3 regions of the Jeongeupia sacculi genome follow, and region 2 is predicted to be linked to each of the others. Evidence: predicted binding sites of a transcription regulator. Region 2 holds the regulator's gene; each other region holds the start of a gene.
What was found. Region 2 encodes sigma-54, which starts transcription at its own class of promoters, with help from an activator protein. Its sites were predicted from a motif close to CTGGCACGCTTCATGCTT; they were not measured.
Positions count from the first base shown of each region.

Region 1: the regulator sigma-54 is predicted to act here: its motif matches at 747-764, upstream of flgB (flagellar basal body rod protein FlgB).
Region 3: the regulator sigma-54 is predicted to act here: its motif matches at 987-1,004, upstream of JLC71_RS08435 (ammonium transporter).

Region 1 is NZ_AP024094.1:1,610,330-1,612,594, reverse strand. It holds gene JLC71_RS07635 (mechanosensitive ion channel family protein) at 1-161, opposite strand, end outside; gene JLC71_RS07630 (DUF2325 domain-containing protein) at 316-645, shown strand; gene flgB (flagellar basal body rod protein FlgB) at 801-1,205, shown strand; gene flgC (flagellar basal body rod protein FlgC) at 1,214-1,627, shown strand; gene JLC71_RS07615 (flagellar hook assembly protein FlgD) at 1,646-2,265, shown strand, end outside.
Region 2 is NZ_AP024094.1:3,140,464-3,142,728, reverse strand. It holds gene hpf (ribosome hibernation-promoting factor, HPF/YfiA family) at 1-219, opposite strand, end outside; gene JLC71_RS15170 (RNA polymerase factor sigma-54) at 247-1,671, opposite strand; gene lptB (LPS export ABC transporter ATP-binding protein) at 1,681-2,265, opposite strand, start outside.
Region 3 is NZ_AP024094.1:1,775,624-1,777,888, forward strand. It holds gene JLC71_RS08430 (porin) at 1-771, shown strand, start outside; gene JLC71_RS08435 (ammonium transporter) at 1,062-2,264, shown strand.

The DNA of each region.
Region 1 (2,265 bases), 1.5 Mb from region 2:
CGCTGCTGCGGCGTCGATCCGAGCAGATTGCTGCGGAACGTGGCGATGACACGGTTGTTCAGTATCAAGGTGGCATCGTTGCTGACCGCGGGTGCCGATGCATCGTTGGCATGGGCGACGAGGGATAGGCAGAGCAGGCAGAGGAGGGCGAGCAGGCGCATGGGAGTCGGGGCTAAATGAGGTGAGAACCGTTTATCGGGCAGGCAGCCGAAAGCATCACAGCTTGTTATTGATAATGAATCTCATTTATGTTTGAATGAGATCCACCGGCGGCAAAAGCCGGATCAAATATCATCATACAAGGAAGAACCCTTCATGAACGCTTACCTGGTAGGCGCCGACGTGCTCGGCAACATCCCCGATCTGCTTACCCGTTACGGCATCACGATCCACAAGCACGTGTCAGGCCGCCATGCCGCGCATCAACGCAAGCCAGCCAGCCTCAAGGGGGTGGATCTGATCATTCTTTTCACCGATTTCCTTGGTCATAACGTCATGCGCCATTACCGCGAGATGGCGAACGAAGAGAACATCCGTTTCGTTGCGTGCCGTCGTTCGGTCTGTTCGCTTTCGCAAACACTCGACAAGCTCGGCCACTGCGCTACCCAGCCGTGCGATACCTGCCCGCAGCGCAAATTGCATTGATCCGGCAGTACGGCGGCAAAACTTGCCGCCATCGTCTTGCCACCAGGCCCGGCCATTGTTGCCGGGCCTTGTTTTTATTTGCTTTGGGCTCGCTTCGCTGGGTGGCACGCTTCCTGCTTATTAAGTGTTCTCTGATTGACCACCCGGCAAAACGCATGCTCGGACGCATCGACGATTACTTCCGCCCGCAGGAAACCGCGCTCAGGCTTCGCAGCGAACGCCAGCAGGTGCTTGCCGCCAATATCGCCAATGCCGATACGCCGAACTACAAGGCGCGCGATTTCGATTTTGGCGCCGCGTTCAAGGCGGCACTGGGCGGCGTCGCGCAGCCTGCGATGAAGCAGACCGATGCGCGCCATCTGCAGTCGAGCACCACGGTTGATCCGTTTGCACCGCAACTTGGCTACCGCGTGCCGGCGCAGGGCGCGATCGATGGCAACACCGTCGAGATGGACAACGAAATGAGCCAGTTCGCCGACAACACCCTGCGTTATCAGGCGGCGCTGACATTCATGCAGAGCCGGATTTCGTCGATGAAATCCGTCCTTAGCAACCAATAAGGTTCGCCATGTCGCTGTTTCAGGTTTTCGATATTGCCGCGTCGTCGATGAAGGCGCAGTCGCAACGACTCAATGCCGTTGCCAGCAATCTGGCCAACGCCGAATCGGCCACCAGCTCGAACGGCCAGCCGTATCGCGCCCGTCAGGTGGTGTTCCAGGTGGCGCCGCTGCCCGGCGGCAGCGCCACGACGCCGGGCGTGCGCGTCGCCGGCGTGATCGAAGATCCGTCGCCGCCGAAGCTGGTGTACGAGCCGGCCAACCCGCTGGCCGATGCCAATGGCTACGTGGCGATGCCCAATGTGAATGTGGTCGAAGAAATGACCAATATGATTTCCGCATCGCGCTCGTACCAGACCAGCGCCGATGTGATGAATACCGCCAAGACCCTGCTGCAGCGCACCCTGCAGCTGGGCCAAATCTAATTTCCCGGGGAGCGAACCATGTCCGCCGTCAATGCCACCAGCGGTTTCGACTACAGCGCCTTGAACGCCAAAGCTGACAAGGCCAAGGATACCGCTGCCGATATGCAGCAGAGCTTTCTGAAGTTGCTGATTACGCAGATGCAGAATCAGGATCCGATGAACCCGATGGACAATGCCCAGACCACCTCGCAGCTGGCGCAGATCAATACCGTCACCGGCATTCAGAATCTGAATGCGACGATGGCGTCGATGATGGCGGCGATGTCCGGCTCGCAAGGGCTGCAGGCGGCATCGGTGATCGGCAAGGATGTGATGGCCCCGGTGAAGACGCTGAGCTACCCGGGCAAGGACGGCATCGATCTGGGGATGGAACTGCCGGTCGGCCACAGGGGCACCCAGCTGGCGATCGTCGATGCCACCGGTAACGTGATCGAGAAAGTGGATATTCCGGCATCGCAAACCGGTTACGTCAACGTGAAATGGGACGGCAAGCTGGCCGACGGTTCGCAAGCGCCCGAAGGGCAGTACCACGTGCTGGCCGCCAGCATCGATGCGTCGGGCAAGGAGCAGGCGATTGATGTGTTCGGCTGGCAGAAGGCCGCCAGCGTCACGCTGGCCGCCGCCGGCGCCAAGGTGCA
Region 2 (2,265 bases):
CGCGGCATACATGTCTTCGTCAATTGCCTCCACGTGGATCGCCTTACCCGGCACATGCACGGTTGCCTCAATTTTCTGCTGCAGGCGTTCGACCGACAGGACGACGCCCACTTCGATCACCGCGTCAAAATGGCGTGTGATTCGGTCGAGTTTACTCGTGATGTAATCACGAATCGCCGGAGTCACTTCGAGGTGATGGCCGCTGATATTGAGGTTCATAGGTCTTCTCCTTCAGGTAAATCGCCGTTACAGGCATTTGCGCAGATTGACGGGAGAGATTTGCATCGCCTCCCTGTACTTGGCAACGGTTCGTCGCGCAACCACGACCCCTTGCCCCGCCAACGCATCAGCGATGGCACTATCCGATAAAGGCTTTTGCTTGTCCTCTTGCTGGATCAGCTGGCGAATCTGCGCCTTGATCGCAGTAGCGGAAGCTTCCCCGCCGGCTTCGGTTTCGACATGGCTGCCGAAGAAATACTTGTACTCGAAAATTCCGCGCGGCGTGAGCATGTACTTCTGGGTGGTCACCCGCGAAACGGTGGATTCGTGCAGATCAAGCTCGGAGGCAATATCGCGCAGCACCAAGGGCCGCATCGCGATTTCACCATGTTCAAAGAACGCGCTTTGCTTATCAACGATCGCCTGACCGACGCGCAGGATGGTGTCGAAACGCTGCTGGACACTCTTGACCAGCCATTTGGCTTCCTGCAACTCGCGGGCCATCGAACCGCCATCACTGCGTTGCAGGATATCGGCGTACATCCGATTGACCCTGAGCTTGGGTCTGGCCGCGTCGTTCAAGCGCACTCGCCACTGCCCCTTGAGCTTGCTGACCAGTACATCAGCGACAACATAATGCGACGATTCGTCGCTCCATTGCGCGCCTGGCCGCGGATTCAGGCTGACGATCAGCGCTTGCGCTGCCTTCAGCTCCGTTTCATCGCATTTCAGGCGACGTTTCAACCTAGTGTAGTCCCGTGCCGCGAGCAAATCGAGGCTGTCCCGCACAATCCCCAACGCAAGTTGACGTGCGTCAGAGAGTGGCAAGACCGCCAGTTGCAAAGCCAGCGACTCGGCCATATCTTTCGCGCCGACGCCCAGCGGTTCGAGCTGCTTGAGCCGCGCCAGGGCAATCGCAAGGTCATCGGATTCGAACTCGAACTCGCCGGCAAGTTCCGCCGGCAACAGCGCGAGGATTTCCTCAAGCGGCTGGGTCAGAAAGCCGTCGTCGTCGAGCGCGTCGATCAACCAGGTCAGCGCGGCGCGATCCCGCAACGGAATCGGCAGCAGCCCGGCTTGCGCCAGCAGATGCTCGCGCAGGGTCAGCTCGCGGGCGATGTTGCTGGCGGGGTCGAAATCATCGTCGTCATCACCGCTGCCACGCGCGCCGCCGCCACTGCCTTCCCAGCCCCAGTCGTCGTTGTCGAACGCCGACTCGCTCGCCGGCGCATCGTCGCTGCTGCTGTTCTCGGTCGGCGCTTCGGCACTACCTTCGCCTTCGCTTGAGGCGTGATTGTCTTCGCCGCGCTCAAGCAGCGGGTTTTCGGCCAGGAAGCGCTCGACCTCCTGTTGGAAATCAAGCGTCGACAACTGCAGCAGCTTGATCGACTGCTGCAGCTGCGGCGTCAGATTGAGCTGTTGCGAAAGGCGAAGTTGCAGCGATTGCTTCATGCGCCCGCCTTACATCCGGAAATGTTCACCGAGATAAACCCTGCGTACCTGTTCATCGGCGATGATTTCGCTCGGCAAGCCCGAGGCCATCACCGAGCCTTCGGAGATGATGTACGCACGATCGCAGATCCCCAGCGTTTCGCGCACATTGTGGTCGGTAATCAGGACTCCGATACCGCGTTCCTTGAGGAAGCGAATGATGCGCTGGATGTCCATCACCGCGATCGGGTCGACGCCGGCGAACGGCTCGTCCAGCAGGATGAAGCGCGGGCTCGCCGCCAGTGCACGGGCAATCTCGGCACGACGGCGCTCGCCGCCGGAGAGGCTCATGGCATTGTTTTCACGCAGATGCGAGATATGCAGATCTTCGAGTAGCGCATCAAGCTGCCGGGCGCGTTCGACCCTGTCGGCAACGTGCAGCTCGAGCACCGCCAGAATGTTCTGCTCGACCGTCATCTTGCGGAAAATCGACGCCTCTTGCGGCAGATAGCCGACGCCCATGCGGGCACGTTCGTGCATCGGCAGATGGCCGATATCGATGTCGTCCAGGCGGATTTCACCGCCATCCTTGGCAACAAGGCCAACGATCATATA
Region 3 (2,265 bases), 1.4 Mb from region 2:
TCGCCGTCGTACATGGTGCTCGACTGGCCGTACGCTGCGCAGGGCGGCTCGATGCATATCGAGGAAGTCGGCCTGCTCGGCTTCAACATCGACAACGCCATCGTCTACGACTCGCCGAACCTGAGCGGCTTCACCATCTCCGGCATGTACGCACTGCGCACGCAGGCAAACCAGGTCGACGGCAACGGCAACGAATACTTCGCCGACATCACCGCCGGCTACAGCGGCTACGGCGCGATGCTCAACGTCGGTTACCAGCAGGCCAAACCGCGCCTGAAAGATGGCCACGTCAGCGATGACCAGGACGAATTCGCCTTTATCGCCGGCGGCTACACCTTCGGCGACAGCGGTTTCACCCTGCGCGGCGGCTACAAGTGGTGGCAATGCACGGCGTCGGCCAACGCTGGTGCCGGCGAAGGCGGCGGCTTTGCCGACAACGTCGGCGGTTGCAACTACTTCACCGGCCCGGAACAGCAGCATGCTTGGGTGCAGGGCATCTATGCCTTCGGCAAGAACAGCTTCTCGCTCGGTTATAACTACTTCTTCGGCGCCAAGGACATCAACGGCAGCAAGATCGACGACAGCGACAGCCAGACGCTGCTCGGGCGCTATACCTACACGATGTCGAAGAATACCGCCGGCTACTTCGACGTGCGTTACGGCACCAACGATACCAACGGCAACATCGGTGCCACCTACGGCACATCGTACGGTGCGAAAGCCGGTACCGACTCGTACCGCTTGCTGCTCGGTACCTGGACCGGCTTCTAACCCGGTTTGGTTCTGCCCCGCCAAAAGCCCGCGCAATGCGGGCTTTTTTATTGCTCCAGCTCGGCCGGCGCCACGCCCCAGCATCGCCACAAAGCCCCTTTTGAGTGCAGATCAGGCCAAACCAGGACCGGTGCCGCACCAAATCGGCGCAACCATTCAGCGATACCAGCCAGCCGAAACGAAACAATCCGTTTGAAAACAGCCACCTGATTGCTTCGGCACGCTGCTTGCTTTCGGTGCACCGCACACAAGGCGCACCGATTCAAAGCGCCAACATCAGGGAGCATGCAGTGAACCAATTCCAAACCAGCACCGATGTGCTGTTCATCCTGCTCGGGGCGATCATGATCCTGGCGATGCATGCCGGCTTCGCCTTCCTTGAGCTCGGCACCGTCCGCAAGAAGAATCAGGTCAACGCGCTGGTGAAGATCCTCACCGACTTCGGCGTCTCGGCGATCGCGTATTTCTTCATCGGCTACGGCATCGCCTACGGCACGCACTTCTTCGGCCCGGTGACCGAGATCGCCAAGGACAGCGGCTACGAGCTGGTGCGCTTCTTCTTCCTCCTGACCTTCGCCGCCGCCATTCCGGCCATCGTCTCCGGCGGCATTGCCGAGCGCGCCAAGTTCCACCCGCAATCGGCCGCGACCTTCCTGCTGGTCGGCTTCATCTACCCCTTCTTTGAAGGGATGATGTGGAACAACAACTTCGGCGTGCAGGACTGGTTCAAGACCACCTTTGGTGCGCCGTTCCACGACTTCGCCGGCTCGGTGGTGGTGCATGCCGTCGGCGGCTGGATCGCCCTCGCCGCCGTACTGCTGCTCGGCGCGCGCCGTGGCCGCTACCACAAGGACGGTGGCGTCGCCGCACACCCGCCGTCGAGCATTCCCTTCCTCGCCCTCGGCGCGTGGATCCTCATCGTCGGCTGGTTCGGCTTCAACGTGATGAGCGCGCAGAAAATCGCCGGCATCTCCGGCCTCGTCGCGATGAACTCGCTGATGGCAATGGTCGGCGGCACGCTGACCGCAATGTGGGCCGGCAGGAACGACCCCGGCTTTATCCACAACGGCCCGCTCGCCGGCCTCGTCGCCGTCTGCGCCGGCTCGGACGTGATGCACCCGCTCGGCGCGCTGGTCGTCGGTGGCGTCGCCGGTGCCGGCTTCGTCTGGCTGTTCACCGTGGTGCAGAACCGCTGGAAGATCGACGACGTACTCGGCGTCTGGCCGCTGCACGGCATCTGCGGCGCCTGGGGCGGCATCGCCGCCGGCGTCTTCGGTCTGGAAGCGCTCGGCGGCGCCGGTGGCGTCAGCTTCTGGGCGCAAGTGGTCGGCACGCTGATGGGCGTGGTGATCGCCTTTGCCGGCGGGCTGATCGTTTACGGCGCACTGAAGAAGACCGTCGGCCTGCGTTTATCCGACGAGGAAGAATTCAACGGCGCCGATCTGTCGATCCACAAGATCAGTGCAAGCCCGGAGCGCGAATCGAGCTGGTAAA